2 regions of the Sphingobium sp. Cam5-1 genome follow, and region 1 is predicted to be linked to the other one. Evidence: riboswitches for the same ligand, from Rfam matches in the RefSeq annotation. Region 1 holds a riboswitch; the other holds the start of a gene.
What was found. Region 1 has a riboswitch for cobalamin ahead of IZV00_RS18535 (DUF1636 domain-containing protein). Riboswitches for the same ligand answer to the same signal wherever they lie in the genome.
Positions count from the first base shown of each region.

Region 2: another riboswitch for cobalamin. It lies ahead of IZV00_RS00490 (TonB-dependent receptor plug domain-containing protein); the one in region 1 lies ahead of IZV00_RS18535 (DUF1636 domain-containing protein).

Region 1 covers NZ_CP065139.1:995,613-1,003,339, forward strand. Annotated here, with positions in the region: gene cobN (cobaltochelatase subunit CobN) at 1-1,041, opposite strand, end outside; gene cobW (cobalamin biosynthesis protein CobW) at 1,041-2,081, opposite strand; gene IZV00_RS18525 (HoxN/HupN/NixA family nickel/cobalt transporter) at 2,078-3,127, opposite strand; cobalamin riboswitch at 3,299-3,544, opposite strand; gene IZV00_RS18530 (formate dehydrogenase accessory sulfurtransferase FdhD) at 3,649-4,431, shown strand; cobalamin riboswitch at 4,480-4,667, shown strand; gene IZV00_RS18535 (DUF1636 domain-containing protein) at 4,828-5,235, shown strand; gene cobT (nicotinate-nucleotide--dimethylbenzimidazole phosphoribosyltransferase) at 5,232-6,248, shown strand; gene IZV00_RS18545 (histidine phosphatase family protein) at 6,245-6,811, shown strand; gene IZV00_RS18550 (adenosylcobinamide-GDP ribazoletransferase) at 6,808-7,518, shown strand; gene IZV00_RS18555 (threonine-phosphate decarboxylase) at 7,515-7,727, shown strand, end outside.
Region 2 covers NZ_CP065138.1:93,521-101,247, forward strand. Annotated here, with positions in the region: gene nirB (nitrite reductase large subunit NirB) at 1-800, shown strand, start outside; gene nirD (nitrite reductase small subunit NirD) at 806-1,141, shown strand; gene IZV00_RS00475 (nitrate reductase) at 1,268-3,880, shown strand; gene cobA (uroporphyrinogen-III C-methyltransferase) at 3,867-4,649, shown strand; gene mobA (molybdenum cofactor guanylyltransferase) at 4,734-5,270, opposite strand; cobalamin riboswitch at 5,298-5,557, shown strand; gene IZV00_RS00490 (TonB-dependent receptor plug domain-containing protein) at 5,728-7,590, shown strand; gene IZV00_RS00495 (ABC transporter substrate-binding protein) at 7,627-7,727, opposite strand, start outside.

The sequences.
Region 1 (7,727 bases):
GCATTCGGTGCGCGCGTCGAACCGCGCCACCGCCTTGAAGGCGACTGCGCGCGTGAAGATCCGCCCGTCCACCTCTGGCAGGGCGATGTGCATCGCCAGATCGCGCGGCCCCAAGCCTCGCGCGCTGTCCTGCCACGCCGACTGTTCAGCGCTGGCAAACATCGTCTGAAGGACGGGACAGTCCGCCTGCTCCAATATCGACGGTGCGCGCGGCTCGCCCGGCGCGGACGCGGCGAAGGCTGTGGCGTTCAGGATGACATCCGGACGCACCGCGCCCATCACCCCTTCGAGGAAATTCCGCGCAAAGGGTTCGCGCAACGCCCGCACATGCACGGCCATCACATTTAGCCCCGCCGCGCGCAGTCCCGCGATCATCGCGTCCACCGCTTCCAGCGTCCCAGCGATTAGCAGCGCGCGATAGAAGAGGAACAGCACCGTCAGCTGCCCATCTGTCCAATCCGCTTTTACCTGATCCAGCACCGGACGTTCGACACCGCGCAAATACAGCCCTGCGTCTGCGACCGGCACCGGCGGGTCGGCATAGCCCGCATCCAACCCTGCGATCCCCGCCGCCGTCTTCAGGAAAGCCATCGCGTTGGCGATACCTCCCTGCCGCAGATAATCCCTGAGCAGATCGCATGTCGCAGGCCGCAGGGTGGAGGCGAGCCGCAGTTCCGGATCATCCTCCCGCCCGTCGGCGATGGCCGCAAAGGCTATGCCCTTATCCCGCGCGACATTGGCAATTTCCTCAATGCCATAGGGCCAGTAGCTTTTGCCGCCCAGCAAGACGACGCAGACGAATTTAGCGTGGGCAATCACCTTCTCGACATATAGGTCGACCGAATAGGGATGCCTGAGTTGCAGCAGGTTGGCGAGCCGGATCGAAGGCGCGCCATCGCCCAGCATCGCCGCAGCGCTCGCGAAGCAGGCAAGGTCGCTGTCCGCCACGGTCAGCAGCACGATGTCGCCCGGCGATTGGCCAAGGTCAATGGCTTCGTCCCCGTTGGAGACGGTGCCGGGCGTGGCGGTCAGCAAATGCATCAGGCGGTCGCCAACTGTCCCGACAGTGCGGCTTCGATGGCGGCGCGATCCAATCCTGCCTGGCCGATCACCACCAGCCGGGACGCACGCGATTCGCCCGCCTGCCATTGGCGGTCGAAATGATGCTGGACGCGCGGCCCCACCGCCTGGATGACCAGTCGCGCGGGTCGTCCTGCGACTGCGATGAAGCCCTTTAAGCGGAGGATGTCATGATCGGCGATGACCCGCTCCAGAGCCGCGGGCAGCCGCGCGGGATCGTCTATTTCGTTTAGATCAAGGACGAAACTGTCGAAATCCTCATGATCATGATCCTCCTCATCGTCATGATGAGACGGTCGCGCGTCGATATGTTCTTCAACGCCGATGCCCAGGCCAAGCAGGATGGCGGGATCGATCTCGCCGCGCGCGGTGCGAACGACGCGGACGCCGGGCCGCACTTCGCCGCCCAGCTGTTGCTCCAGTTGGTTGAGCTTCTCCGGCGCGACCAGGTCGGTCTTGTTCAGCAACACCAGATCGGCGCAAGCCAGCTGGTCTTCGAACAGCTCCTCAATGGGGCTGTCATGGTCCAGCGTCGGGTCCGCCGCCCGCGCGGCGGCCAGCGCCGCCTCGTCATGCGCAAAGCGCCCCGCCGCCAGAGCGTCCGCATCGATGAGCGCGATGACGCCGTCTACCGTCGCCCGCGTCCGAATATCGGGCCACTGAAACGCCTTGACCAGCGGCTTGGGCAGGGCAAGGCCCGACGTCTCGATGATGATATGATCGGGCGGCACATCCCGGTCCAGCAGCCGCTGCATGGTAGGCAGGAAATCGTCCGCCACGGTGCAGCAGATGCAGCCATTGGCCAGCTCGATAATGTCGTCATCCGGACAGGCTTCATCGCCGCATCCCTTCACCAGCGATCCATCGACACCGACGTCGCCAAATTCGTTGATGATGAGCGCCAGCCGCCGTCCGCCCGCATTCTCGATCAAATGGCGGATCAGCGTCGTCTTTCCGGCACCCAGAAATCCGGTAATGACGGTAGCAGGAACCTTGCTCATAAAGTCTGTCCTTGATTGGAGAGGGGTACTTCGATCTCGTCGAAGCGCTTCCAGCGGTAGATGAACCAGCTCACCAGCCAGCAGGCGGCGAACAGGCCGATGATGAAGAAGCCCAGGCTATTGAAATGCTCGCCCAGATCGGCGGCCACCGACCAGACGCCGCCGGTCAGGCCCAGCTTGTCGCCCAGCAGCGCCGCCGCCTCGATCCCGCCAATGACGATCGCGACCAGCGCCGACACCGATGTGATGGTGATATTATAGTAGAGCTTGCGGATTGGCTTCACGAACGCCCATTGATAGGCGCCCATCATCAGCGCCCCGTCCGCCGTGTCTATGAGCGCCATGCCCGCCGCGAACAGCAGGGGGAAGATCAGCACCGTCGCGATCGATAGCCCGCTTGCCGCCTGTCCTGCAGACAGGCCGAGGATGGCGACTTCGGTCGCCGTGTCGAACCCCAGACCGAACAGGAACCCCAGCGGCGCCATGTGCCAGCTGCGCGTGACCAGCCGGAACAGCGGCCGGAACAGGCGGGCAAGAAAACCCCGGTTGCCCAGTAAAATATCCATATCCTCATCGGCATAGGCGCCGCCGCTGCGAACATGGTTAAATGTCTTCAGAACCGATCGCAGGATCATCAGGTTCATCGCGGCAATGGCGAACAGGAATGTGGCGGAGATGATCGTCGCGATCGTTCCGCCAATCTCGCCCGCCGCCTCCACGCTGCTCAGCGCACTGGCGGCGAAAGCGATTCCGACGGCGGCGATCAGCACGATCCCGCTATGCCCGATCGCGAACCAAAGGCCGACGGTCAGCGGTTGCTGCCCATCCTGCATCAGCTTACGGGTCACATTGTCGATCGCGGCGATATGGTCGGCATCGACTGCGTGGCGCAGGCCCAGGCTCCAGGCGAGCAGGGCGGTGCCCAGCATCATCGTGTCGCCCGCAAAGATCAGCGAGGCGCACAGCCACAACGCGATGTTGGCGGCGATCAACGCGCCGAATATGAAAGTGGCGCGTCGTCGCAGCGCCGGAAATTGCATGGCCATAAAAGCATGGCTCCCGTCAGCGTCGGCGAGACTGGACGGGACCTCCGCAAAGCGGCCGACACCACGCGCCGGACGGACGCATCATAGCGCCCGGCACGCATGCCGGTGCGGACCCGCCGCACGCGTCGCTCAGACGGAATACCGTGCCCCGGCCATCCCCTGGGCCAAAGCAAGAGCGACCAGACGCCGACAGGTCTCCTGGCTTACGGGTCCTCGCTCGACACATGGCCTTCCCAGGCCTCGCATGATTTAGCGTCCGGCCCAGTGGCTGACCCTCCGACAAGTGACGGAAGGTCGATATGCGTCTCGCTCACCGCTTACAGTTGCAGGGACAGCCGCGGATTTGGGCGCCTTGTCAGCAGCCCGCACCGCATTCCCTTTAAAGCCCTTTCAGGCACCGGCGCGATCGTGGCCGTGCATAGATGGCTTGGCCGCCAAAGGGAAGCGGCAGTTGCATGCCCGCGTCCATTTGCCTCCCGCGCCATATTGCCGCGCGCGCATTGCCCGCCTAGACCGACCCTATGTCTTCGCCCTTCTCCTTCACCCGCATCACCCCCGACGGCGAGGCGTCGCCCGTGACGCGCGAGTTGGCGGAGGAAGTGCCCGTCGCGATCGAGTTCAACGGCGTTGGCTATGCCGTGTTGATGGCGACGCCCGCCGACGTTGCGGAACTGGTGCAGGGGTTTGCGCTGGCCGAGCGGCTGGTCCTCCCATCCGACGCGCCGCTCGACGTCGATGTCCATGCGACGGAGCAGGGCTTGGTCGCACGGGCTACGCTGCCGGAAGACCGGATCGAGGGGCTGCTAGGCCGAGTCCGTCATCGCGTCTCCGATTCCTCCTGTGGTTTGTGCGGCGTCGAAAATCTGGAACAGGCGCTGCGTCCCTTGCCTGCCGTGACTGCCCGATCGGACGCGAGCTGGGAGGCGATCTTCGGTGCCCTGCACGATCTTGCCGCGCATCAGCCGCTTAACCGGCAAACCGGCGCGGTCCATGTCGCTGCCTTGGCCGGGGCGGATGGTGCCATCCGCCTCGCCTATGAAGATGTGGGCCGCCACAATGCCTTCGACAAGCTGATCGGGGCCATGCGGCTGCGGCAATTGTCGTGGGATGGCGGCTTCGCGCTGCTGTCCTCCCGCTGTTCTTTTGAACTGGTGGAAAAGGCAGCGCTCGCCAATTGCCCGTTGCTCGTTACCATCTCCGCCCCGACCCGTCTGGCAGCCGAACGCGCGGCCAGCGCCGGATTGCCGATCGTCGTGCTCGCGCGGCCCGATGCCGTGCTCGCGGCGGGCGACCTGCCCGACTGACGACGCGCCGCTCCCATCTACCGCTTGCGGACGCGCCGTCGCCTCTTTATCAGCAGCCCCGCGACAGGTTCCCCTCGGGGATCAAAAGGGAAGTCGGGTGTAATGCCCGCGCTGCCCCTGCAACTGTAAGCGGTGAGTGGACCGGCCACGCAGCCATTGGGGGAGCATCTCCCGAGAAGGCGGCCGGTGCGCAGCGACCCGTGAGCCAGGAGACCTGCCTGCCGCAGTCGTTCTTCGACCGGACAGGGTGTGCCGGACGAACGGGGTTCCCCTCGCGGACGACAGCCACCGCCTTGCTCGCCATTCGGCCGGGCAGGGCCGTTTGCGGTTCGATTTTGCGGGGAGGACCATGACGACGGTCTTTCATGTCCACATGGTTATGGAAGCGCGCCGCTGATGCTGTGCGCGGTCGAAAACAGAGCTTCGGTTGTGGTTTGCTCGACCTGCCGCCTGTCCGCCGATCAGCGGGAAGATGGGGCAGGACAACGCGGCGGCGCGCTGCTGGTTGAGGCCATGCGCGACCTTCAGGCGCAGGACCCGGCCTATAAAGCGGTTGCCGTGCAGGACATGCCCTGCCTCTTCGCCTGCCAGCGTCATTGCACTGTTCATGTGCGCGGGCCGGGCAAAGTCGGCTATGTGCTGGGCGACTTCACCCCGGACGCGGATGCGGCGCGCGCGATCCTCGATTACGCCCTGCGCCACGCCGCCAGCGAAGAAGGCGTGGTTCGCTACGCCGAATGGCCGCAGGGCGTTAAGGGCCATTTCATCGCCCGCACCCCGCCAGAAGGCTTCGTCTGCACATGATCCGCTTTCAGGATCGTGCCGATTTTCAATCCGCGCTCGCCACGCTCCCCGAACCTGACGCAGGAGCGATCGAAGCGGCAGCGGAGCGGCAGGCATCTTTGACGAAGCCCGCCGGATCGCTCGGCCGTTTGGAGGAGATCGCCCTCTTCATGGCAGGCTGGCAAGGTCGCGAACGCCCGCGCGCCGATCGCATCCGCGCCGCCATCTTCGCGGGCAACCATGGCGTCGCCGCGCGCGGCGTCAGCGCTTTCCCGGCTTCCGTCACCGCGCAGATGGTCGCGAATTTTCAGGCGGGCGGCGCGGCGATCAACGCCCTTGCGGGCGCCTGCGGCGCCGAGCTGGTCATCGTCCCGCTCGCCCTAGACAATCCCACCGCCGACATATGCGAAGCCCCCGCCATGACGGAGGTCGAATGCCTCGACGCCCTGAACGCAGGCGCCGCCGTCGTCATGCAGGATTGCGACCTGCTCTTCAGCGGAGAGATGGGCATCGCCAACACCACCCCCGCCGCCGCGCTGTGTCTTCAATCCTTCGGCGGCGAGGCGCAGGATTGGACGGGGAGGGGCACCGGCATCGACGCAGCAGCCCTCACCCGCAAGACGCGGGCCGTTCAGATAGCGCACGCCCTGCACGCTCACAATTGCACCGACGCTTTCGAAACGCTGCGCCGTCTCGGCGGGCGAGAGATCGCGGCGATGGCAGGCGCCATCCTCGCCGCGCGTATGATGCGTGTGCCGGTGCTGCTCGACGGCTTTATCTGCGGCGCGGCCATCGCCCCTCTGGCCCGCGACAATCCCGCCATCACGGCCCACTGCCTCGCCGCCCACTGTTCCGCCGAAGCAGGCCATGCCCGGCTGCTCGAAAAGCTTGGCCTGCACCCCTTGCTTCACCTCGACATGCGCCTCGGCGAAGGCAGCGGCGCGGCGGTTGCGGCGCAACTCATCCGCTCGGCGCTGGCCGCGCACGACCAGATGGCGACCTTCGCCGAAGCCGCCGTGGCTAACGCGCTATGAGCCCGCTCACGCTCCACCTGATGCGCCACGCAGCGCCACAGACGCCCGGTCTTCTGCTCGGTCACATGGACATGCCGCCAGACCCTGCCGCCATGCAGCTATGCGTCGAACGATGTCGCGCGCTTGCGTTCGACCGCCTGATCAGCTCCGACCTGACACGCGCTCGCACCCCGGCCAACTTGATCGCCGCCGCCCGGCAGGTGCCGCACGACGTCGACGCGCGCTGGCGTGAACTGCACTTCGGGACATGGGAGGGCAGTGATCCCGCGGCTCTCCCTGCCGAGGAGATTGGCCGTTTCTGGTCATCCCCGGACGACCATCCTCCGCCGGGAGGGGAAAGCTGGTCCAGCCTTTGCCTGCGCGTAAAGGCGGCGCTTTGCGAAATCGACCGGCCCTCGCTGGTCCTGACCCATGCCGGTACGATCCGTGGCGCGCTGACGGCGCTGTGTGGCTTCACTTACCAGCAGGCCTGGGCAATCGACCTTCCCTATGGCGCCTTGCTCAGCCTGCGCGTCTGGCCGGGAGACAATGCCAGCGCGCAGATCACCGGGCTTGTAACATGACCCGCCTCATCCTTGCGCTGCAACTCATGACCCGCCTGCCGCTCCCGCAAGTGCGGGCGGAAGAGAAGGACTTCGCCGCCGCGATGCGATGGTTTCCCGCGACCGGCATCATCGTCGGCCTCGCCGTCGCCGCTGCCATGACAATCGGCGTCCTCGTCGATCCCTGGATGGCGGCATTGCTTGGCCTCATCGCCTGGGTCGTCATTACCGGGGCGCTGCATCTCGACGGTCTTGGCGACATTGCTGACGGGGCAGGGGCAGCCCATGGCGACCGGGCAAAGCTGTCCGCTGTCCTCGCCGATCCGCATATTGGGAGCTTCGGCGTCGTCACCATCGTCCTGCAACTGCTGGCGAAGCTGATCCTGCTGCGCCTCTGCGCGGAGCATGTCGCGCCGATTGCGATCATCGCCGTGCCTTTCGTCGCCCGGATTGGCCCGCTGGCATGGACCCTCTGGCTCCCGCCGCTCCATGAAGGCCTCGCCAGCCGCTTCCGCGAAAGCATCAGCCCGGTGCATCTGCTCGGCTGGACGATGCTGGCCGTAGCTCTCTGCCTGATCATTCCTGCCCTCCTGTCCGCCGCTATCCTCGTCCCGTTTTGGGGATGGTGGCTGCGCAGCCGGATTGGCGGTATTTCGGGCGATGGCCATGGCGCCGGGATCGAACTTATCGAAAGCGGCCTGCTAGCCGCACTGGTACTGGCGCGATGAGTGACATCTTCCACTGGCATGGCGGTCGTCTGGCGGCGGCGCGTCAACATTATGAGACTGGCCTTCCCTGGATCGATCTTTCCACCGGCATAAACCCACTCGCCTGGCCCGGTGCCGCCGTGATCACCCCGGACTGGCAATCCCTCCCCGATCCCGCAGCGCTTGCCGATCTCGAACAGGCCGCCGCCACACATTTCGGCGTGTCCCCC
Region 2 (7,727 bases), on a different contig from region 1:
TCAATGAGCGCATGCACGCCAACATCCAGAAGGACGGCACTTATTCGGTGGTGCCGCGCATGTGGGGTGGCCTGACCAACCCGCGTGAACTGCGTGCGATCGCCGATGTGGTCGAGAAATATGACGCGCCGATGGTGAAGGTCACCGGCGGCCAGCGGCTCGACATTTTCGGCATCAAGAAGGAAGACCTGCCCGCCGTCTGGGCCGACCTCAATGCCGCGGGCATGGTGTCGGGCCACGCTTACGGCAAGTCGCTGCGCACGGTGAAGACCTGCGTCGGCTCGGAATGGTGCCGCTTCGGTACGCAGGACTCCACCGGCCTTGGCGTCAAGACCGAACGGATGACCTGGGGATCGTGGATGCCTCACAAGTTCAAGATTGCCGTATCCGGCTGCCCCCGCAACTGCGCGGAGGCGACGATCAAGGACTTTGGCGTGGTCTGCGTAGACTCAGGGTACGAGCTGCATGTCGGCGGCAATGGCGGCATCCATGTCCGCGCCACCGACCTGCTGTGCAAGGTCGCGACCGAGCAGGAGGCGCTCGACTATTGCGCCGCCTTCACCCAGCTCTATCGCGAGGAAGCGCGCTATCTGGAGCGCACCGCGCCCTGGATCGAGCGTGTCGGTGTGGAATATGTGAAGCAGCGGATCGTGGAAGACGAAGCAGGCCGCGAGGCTCTGCGCGCCCGCTTCCTCTACTCGCAGAGCTTCTCTCAGGAGGACCCTTGGGCGCAGCGCGCAGCCGGTGCGGAGAGCGAATTGCACCAGCACCTCGACCCCATCGCCATCGCTGCGGAGTAATCACCATGACGACATGGATCGACATCGGAACGCTGGCCGACATTCCCCAGCGCGGCGCTCGCACGGTGCAAATTGCAGGCGAAAAGGAAATCGCCGTCTTCCGGACCAGCGATGACAAGGTTTTCGCACTGGTCAATGAATGCCCGCACAAGAAGGGCCCGCTGAGCCAGGGCATCGTCCATGGCCACAGCGTCGCCTGCCCGCTGCACAACTGGAACATCGCCCTGAAAACGGGCGAGGCGCAGGGCGCGGACGAGGGCTGCACGCCGACGATCGCCGTGAAAGAGGAGGGCGGTCGCATCCTGATCGCTCGCCCGGCGGCGATGAAGGCAGCAGCCTGAAGCGGGAAATCAGCTTCCGGTCCCTAGCCACAACGGCGGGGACCCGGGTGGGGGTGTCTTGTTGGCCATCCCTTGCGGCAAGCGCCTCCACCCAATTCCTATTCCTCGGGACGAAGAGGTAAGAGCATGACAGAGGCCATCCGCACCACCTGCGCCTATTGTGGCGTCGGTTGCGGCATCTCGGCCACGCCGACCGGACCCCGGTCGGTCACGATCAAGGGCGATGAAGCGCACCCGGCCAATGGCGGGCGCCTCTGCTCCAAGGGCACGCATCTGGGTGAGACGGTGGGGCTGACTGGCCGCCTGCTGCACCCGATGATCGGCAACAAGCGGGCCAGCTGGGACAAGTCGCTGGATCTGGTTGCGAAGAAATTTAAGGAAACCATCGACCGCTATGGCCCCGACAGCGTCGCCTTCTACGTCTCTGGCCAGTTGCTGACCGAAGATTATTATGTCGCCAACAAGCTGATGAAGGGCTTCATCGGCACGTCCAACATCGACACCAACAGCCGCCTGTGCATGTCGAGCGCGGTGGCGGGGCACAACCGTGCGTTCGGTGAAGATGTGGTGCCCGCCACTTATGGCGATCTGGAGCAAGCGGACCTGATCGTCCTCGTCGGCTCCAACACCGCCTGGTGCCACCCGATCGTCTATCAGCGCATCCAGGCCGCGCGCGCCGAACGCGGCACCAAGCTGGTCGTGATCGATCCCCGGCGCACAGAGACTTGCGAGGGCGCGGACCTGCATCTGCCGGTGAAGCCGGGGACGGACGTTGCGTTGATGAACGGCCTGCTCGCGTGGTGCGACGCCGAGGGCATCACCGATCCGGCCTTCATCGCCGATAGCGTCAACGCGCCCGAAGGCTTCTGGGAGCATATCCGCACCGGCCACGACCTCTGGACGACCGCCAAAACCTGCGACATCGCGCCCGCCCAACTGGAGCAGTTCTTCAAGCTCTTCGCCGCCACGGCGCGCACCGTCACCTTGTTCAGCCAGGGCATCAACCAGTCGATCCGCGGCACTGATCAGGTCAACGCGATCATCAACGTCCACCTCGCCACCGGCCGTATCGGCAAGCCGGGCGCCGCGCCTTTCTCCATCACTGGCCAGCCCAACGCGATGGGCGGCCGCGAAGTCGGCGGTCTCGCCTCGACCCTTGCCGCGCACATGGACTTCGCGCCCGAAAATGTGGAGCGGGTCGGCCGCTTCTGGGCCGCCCCCACCATGGCGACCAAGCCCGGCCTGAAAGCCGTCGATCTCTTCCGCGCCATCAACGAAGGCCGGATCAAGGCGCTCTGGGTGATGGCCACCAACCCCGCCGTCTCGCTCCCCGACGCAAGCCGCGTCCGTGAAGCGTTGGAATCTGTGCCCTTCCTCGTCGTGTCGGACATCATCGCCGACACCGACACCAGCGTCCATGCCGACGTCCGCCTGCCCGCAGCTGGATGGGGCGAAAAGGACGGCACCGTGACCAATAGCGACCGCACGATCAGCCGCCAGCGCCCCTTCCTGGCGCTGCCCGGCGAGGCGAAGCCCGACTGGTGGATCATCAAGGAAGTCGGCCGCCGCATGGGCTGGCGCAACGCCTTCGCCTATGACCGGCCTGCCGACATCTGGCGCGAACATGCCCGCCTGACCGCCTATCAGAATGACGGCCAGCGCGTGCTCAACCTGCGCGCGCAAGCCACCATCGGCAACGACGCCTATGAGGCGATGGAGCCCTTCCGCTGGGGTGGCGACAAACCCTTCGCCGACGGCCGCTTCTCAACGCCGGACGGCAAGGCGCGGTTGGTCCTCACCAAGCAGATGGACCTTCAGGAGCCGCTTAAAGCATGGCCGATGACGCTCAACACGGGCCGTTATCGCGACCAGTGGCACACGATGACCCGCACCGGCCTGTCGCCAAAGCTCGCCCGCCATCGCGAAGAGCCGCTGGTCGAGATCCACCCGCGCGATGCCGATGACCTCGGCATTGCCGACGGCGACCTTGCCCGCGTCCAGACCGCGCAGGGCAACAGCATCTTCCGGGTGGCATTCAGCGAAGGCCAGCGCCGGGGCGAGATTTTCACGCCGATCCACTGGACCGACCAAATCTCCACCGGCGGTCGCACCGGCCTGCTGCCCCGGCCGCTGGTCGATCCGCATTCGGGCCAGCCGGGTTTCAAATCGACGCCTGCCAGCGTCGAGCGTGTCGCGACCGAGTGGAAGGGTTTCCTCATCGTCCGGGGTGAGCAGCCGGCGAAGCTCCCATGCCTCTGGGCAACGAAGGTCACGGTGCCGGGGGGCGCGCTCTACGAGATGGCGGGCAATGGCGATCCGGTACGCCTCGAAGCCAGCCTGCCCAAGGGCGACCGCGTCGAGGCTGTGGACATGACGCGCGGCACCCGCCGCATCGCCATCATCCGCGAAGGCAGGCTCGCCGCCGTCCTCTTCGTCACCCGCACCGGCCTGCTCCCCTCGCGCGACTGGCTCATCGGCCAGCTTGAGGCGGAAGAGGTGGGCGCCTCCGTCCTCGCCGCGCGCGGTCCCGGCAATCAGCCGGACAAGGGGCCGACCATCTGCGTCTGCTTCGACATCGGCCTTAATCAGATCGTCGCCGCCATCCGCGACCAGAGCCTGGTCGACGTGCCCGCCATCGGCAAGGCGATCGGCGCTGGCACCAATTGCGGGTCCTGCCGCCCCGCGCTCGCCAACATCCTCGCCCAAATCCCGCAGGAGACGCTTCATGCAGCCGAATGAATTGATCGCCCCCGGTGAAGTCTGGCTGGTCGGCGCAGGGCCGGGCGACCCGGACCTCCTCACCCGCAAAGCCGAAAAGCTGATCGCGGCGGCCGAAATCGTCTTCTACGACGCCCTCGTCGGCCCCGGCGTCCTCGACCTGATCCCCGAAGGCGTCGAGCGGGTCAGCGTCGGCAAGCGTTCCGGCCGCCACAGCAAGGCGCAGGAAAGTATCAACGACCTCCTCCTCGCCGCCGCCAAAGCAGGCAAGCGCGTCGTCCGCCTCAAGGGCGGAGACCCCTCGGTATTCGGCCGCTCGTCCGAAGAGATGGAGCATCTGGCCGCCGACGGCATCCGCTTCCACATCTGCCCCGGCATCACCACGGTCAGCGCAGCAGCGGCGAGCGGCAGCGCCTCGCTCACCCTGCGCGGCAAGGCGCGCGGCCTGACGCTGGTGACCGCGCATCTGAAAGCCGGAGAGCCGCTCAAGCTCGACTGGGAAGCGCTCGCCCGCCCCGGCGGCACGCTCGGCATCTATATGGGCCGCGCCGCCGCCGGAGAGATCAGCCGCCAGCTGATCGCCGCCGGACGCGATCCCGAAACGCCGGTGATGGTGGCGGTCAACGTCTCCCTCCCCACCGAACGCCTGATCCGCGGCAAGTTGTCCGCGCTCGCTTTCCTGGTCGCCACGATCAGCGATGAAGACCCGACCCTGCTGCTGATCGGCGAAGCGGTGGCGGGCACGTCCATGCCTGTAGGGGTTGCAGCCAGCGTCGCTCTTCCGCTTTGAAGGCCGACTCTGCGCAACTTTTGCCCTGAGCTTGTCGAACACCCCTGACCTTAGTTGGAAGGAAGGGAGGGGGCTTCGGCAAGCTCAGTTCGGCTCGCGCCAGTGCGCCAGATCCTCCGGCCGATTGATATTCGGCAGCACCAGTTCCGGCCGCTCCACCACCCGCGCGCCCACCCGCTCGATCCACCCAAAGATCGACCGATTATTCTCTTCCGCCAGATGCGCGTTCAGTTCGTCCGCGAGCGACGCAGGCCAGAAGCCCGCCAGCTGCTGCCCCTTCAGCACCGCCCCACTGTCGCCAATAAGCGCCTCCACCAGCGCCGCCGGATAGACCGGCATGTCGCACCCCGTCGTCAGCACCGCATCATAACCCTTCGTCCGCGCATGATGCAGCGCCGCGTTCAGCCCGCCCAGAGGCCCCAGGTCCGGCGCAGGCCGATCCGCCAGCCCCGTCAGCCCATCGACGCCCCGCCCACAGACCACCACGGCCTCCACATGCGGCGCGATTGCCGCCACCGCATGCGCCATCAGCGTGCGCCCGTCCGGCATCAGCGCCAACGCCTTGTCGCTTCCGAACCGGCTGGATCGCCCACCCGCCAGCACCGCGCCCAGCAATCGCATCGATCCACTCCTTGGCAATAGCCTCACTTTCCCCTATGGCGCGCCGCGTGAACGGGCAACCGTTCACGAAAGATCGCGCCGGAAAGGGAATGCGGTGCGGACGGGATCACCGTCCAACTCCGCGGCTGTCCCTGCAACTGTAAGCGGCGAGCGCGATGCACAGGGAAACCTGCAAGCCTTCAAAGGGGGAGGCGAGGGGGACCAGCCACTGGACCAAAAGTCCGGGAAGGCGTGCATCACCGCGACGACCCGCGAGCCAGGAAACCTACCGGCGCATGGTCGCTCTTGCCTTGGGTCCAGGGATAGGTCCGGGCACGGTGTTTTCCGTCTGAGCGACGAAGCGGCGCAGGGCCGCATCGGTGCGCGTGACGGGGCTGGCGTCTCTTCTTCCCGCATACCGGCCGCTTGTGCGGCAGGCCCTGGGCTCATGTCGCATGGCGCTCAGGGAAGACAGACTATGATCAGGACCGGAATTTCACTGCTGGCGCTGCTCGCCGCCACGCCCGCCCTTGCCGATGATGAGGCGGACGGGATCGTCGTCACCGCGCTCGGCATCGAACAGCCCACCGACGAGGTCGGGCAGGCGGTGACAGTGATCGACGAGAAGACGATCGACACCCGCCAGAATGTCAGCGTCGTCGATCTGCTGATGACGACGCCCGGCATCCGTTTCAACCGCACCGGCAGCTTGGGTAACGTGACCAGCGTATCGGTGCGCGGCGCGGAAACGACGCAGACGCTGGTGCTGATCGACGGCGTGAAGGTCAACGACCCGAGCGGCATCGGCGATCAATATGATTTCGGCAACCTGCTGGTCGGCAACATCCGCAGGATCGAGGTGCTGCGCGGTTCCAACTCCATCGCCTATGGCAGCCAGGCGATCGGCGGCGTCGTCAACATCATGACCGGCATCCCGAGCGAAGGGTTCGGCGGCAAGGCGTCGGTCGATTATGGCTATGCCGATACGCTGAATGCGAAGGCGGATGTATCGGGCACCAGCGGCATATTGTCGGGCGGCGTTGGGCTCGCCTATTTCCGCACCGATGGCATCTCCGCTGTCTCTTCCGATTTCGGTGGCGCGGAAAAGGACGGCTATGAAAATATCACTGGCAATGCCCGGCTGAAGATCGCCTTCACCGATGATCTGAGCCTCGACCTGCGCGGCTATTATATCAACGGTGATCTTGACTATGACAGCTTCTTTGGCGCGCCGACCGATAGCCCTGATGCTGCTAAATCCAATCAATATATCGGCTATGCGGGCCTCAACTTCGCGCTGTTCGAGGGCAAGCTGACCAATCGGGCGGCCGTTACCTGGTATCAGCAGGATCGCGACTATTATTTCGTGCGCGGCAACGCCCCGGACTTCGGCTATTCGGGCACGAACCTGCGCTTCGAATATGAAGGCGTCTATCAGCCCATGGATGACGTCAAGCTGCTGCTCGGCTATGAGCATGAGCGGCCCGATTATGAGTTTTTCGGCTTCGGTTCGCAGGAAAGCCACCGCGCCAATATCGACAGCGTTTATGCCCTCGCGGTGGTGAAGCCAGTTGAAGGCCTGTCCATGACCGCAGGCGTGCGGCATGACGATCACAGCCAGTTCGGGGGTGCGACCACCTTCGGCGCGAACGCCAACTATACCCCCAATGGCGGCGCGACCAATATTCGCCTCAGCTATGGCGAGGGTTTCAAGGCGCCGTCGCTCTACCAGCTTTACGATACATTCAGCGGCAATCCGAACCTGAAGCCCGAGCGGTCGAAGAGCTACGACATCGGCTTCGACCAGAATCTGGGCAGCGACCGGGCGGTGCTGTCCGTCACCGGCTTCTGGCGCGACACGCGGGACCAGCTCAATTACGACAATACGACCTTCACCTATGGCAATCTGGATCGCACCCGGGCCAAGGGTGTGGAATCGATGCTCACGCTGCGCCCGGTCGATGCGCTGACCTTCACCGCCGCCTATAGCTATGTCGATGCGCGGGATCGTTCATCGGGCAGCGCGGCTTTTGGCGAGCGCCTGCTGCGCCGCGCCGCGAATGCGGTGAGCACGTCGATGGATTATGTCTGGCCCATCGGCCTGTCGACTGGCGCGACCGTGACGATGGTCAGCGACAGCGTCGATCTCGACCCCGTGACGCGCAACCGGGTGCAGATTGACGGCTATGCGGTCACGGACATTCGCGCGTCCTTCCCGCTCACGGAAAGGCTCGAAATCTACGGCCGGATCGACAATCTGTTCGATCAGGAATACGCCACAGCCTATGGCTATGGCACCTACGGCCGGTCGGCCTTTGGCGGCGTGCGTGTCCGCTTCTGACGGTAGAAGGTGAAGGGGGTGGGCGACCGCCCCTTATCAGCGGGGCGCGGCCTTTGGCTGCGTCCTGCCTTTGCCTGCGGCATCCGCCTGCGCGATGATGCTGCGTGCGGCCTGCACATAGGCGGGGCCGCCGCACA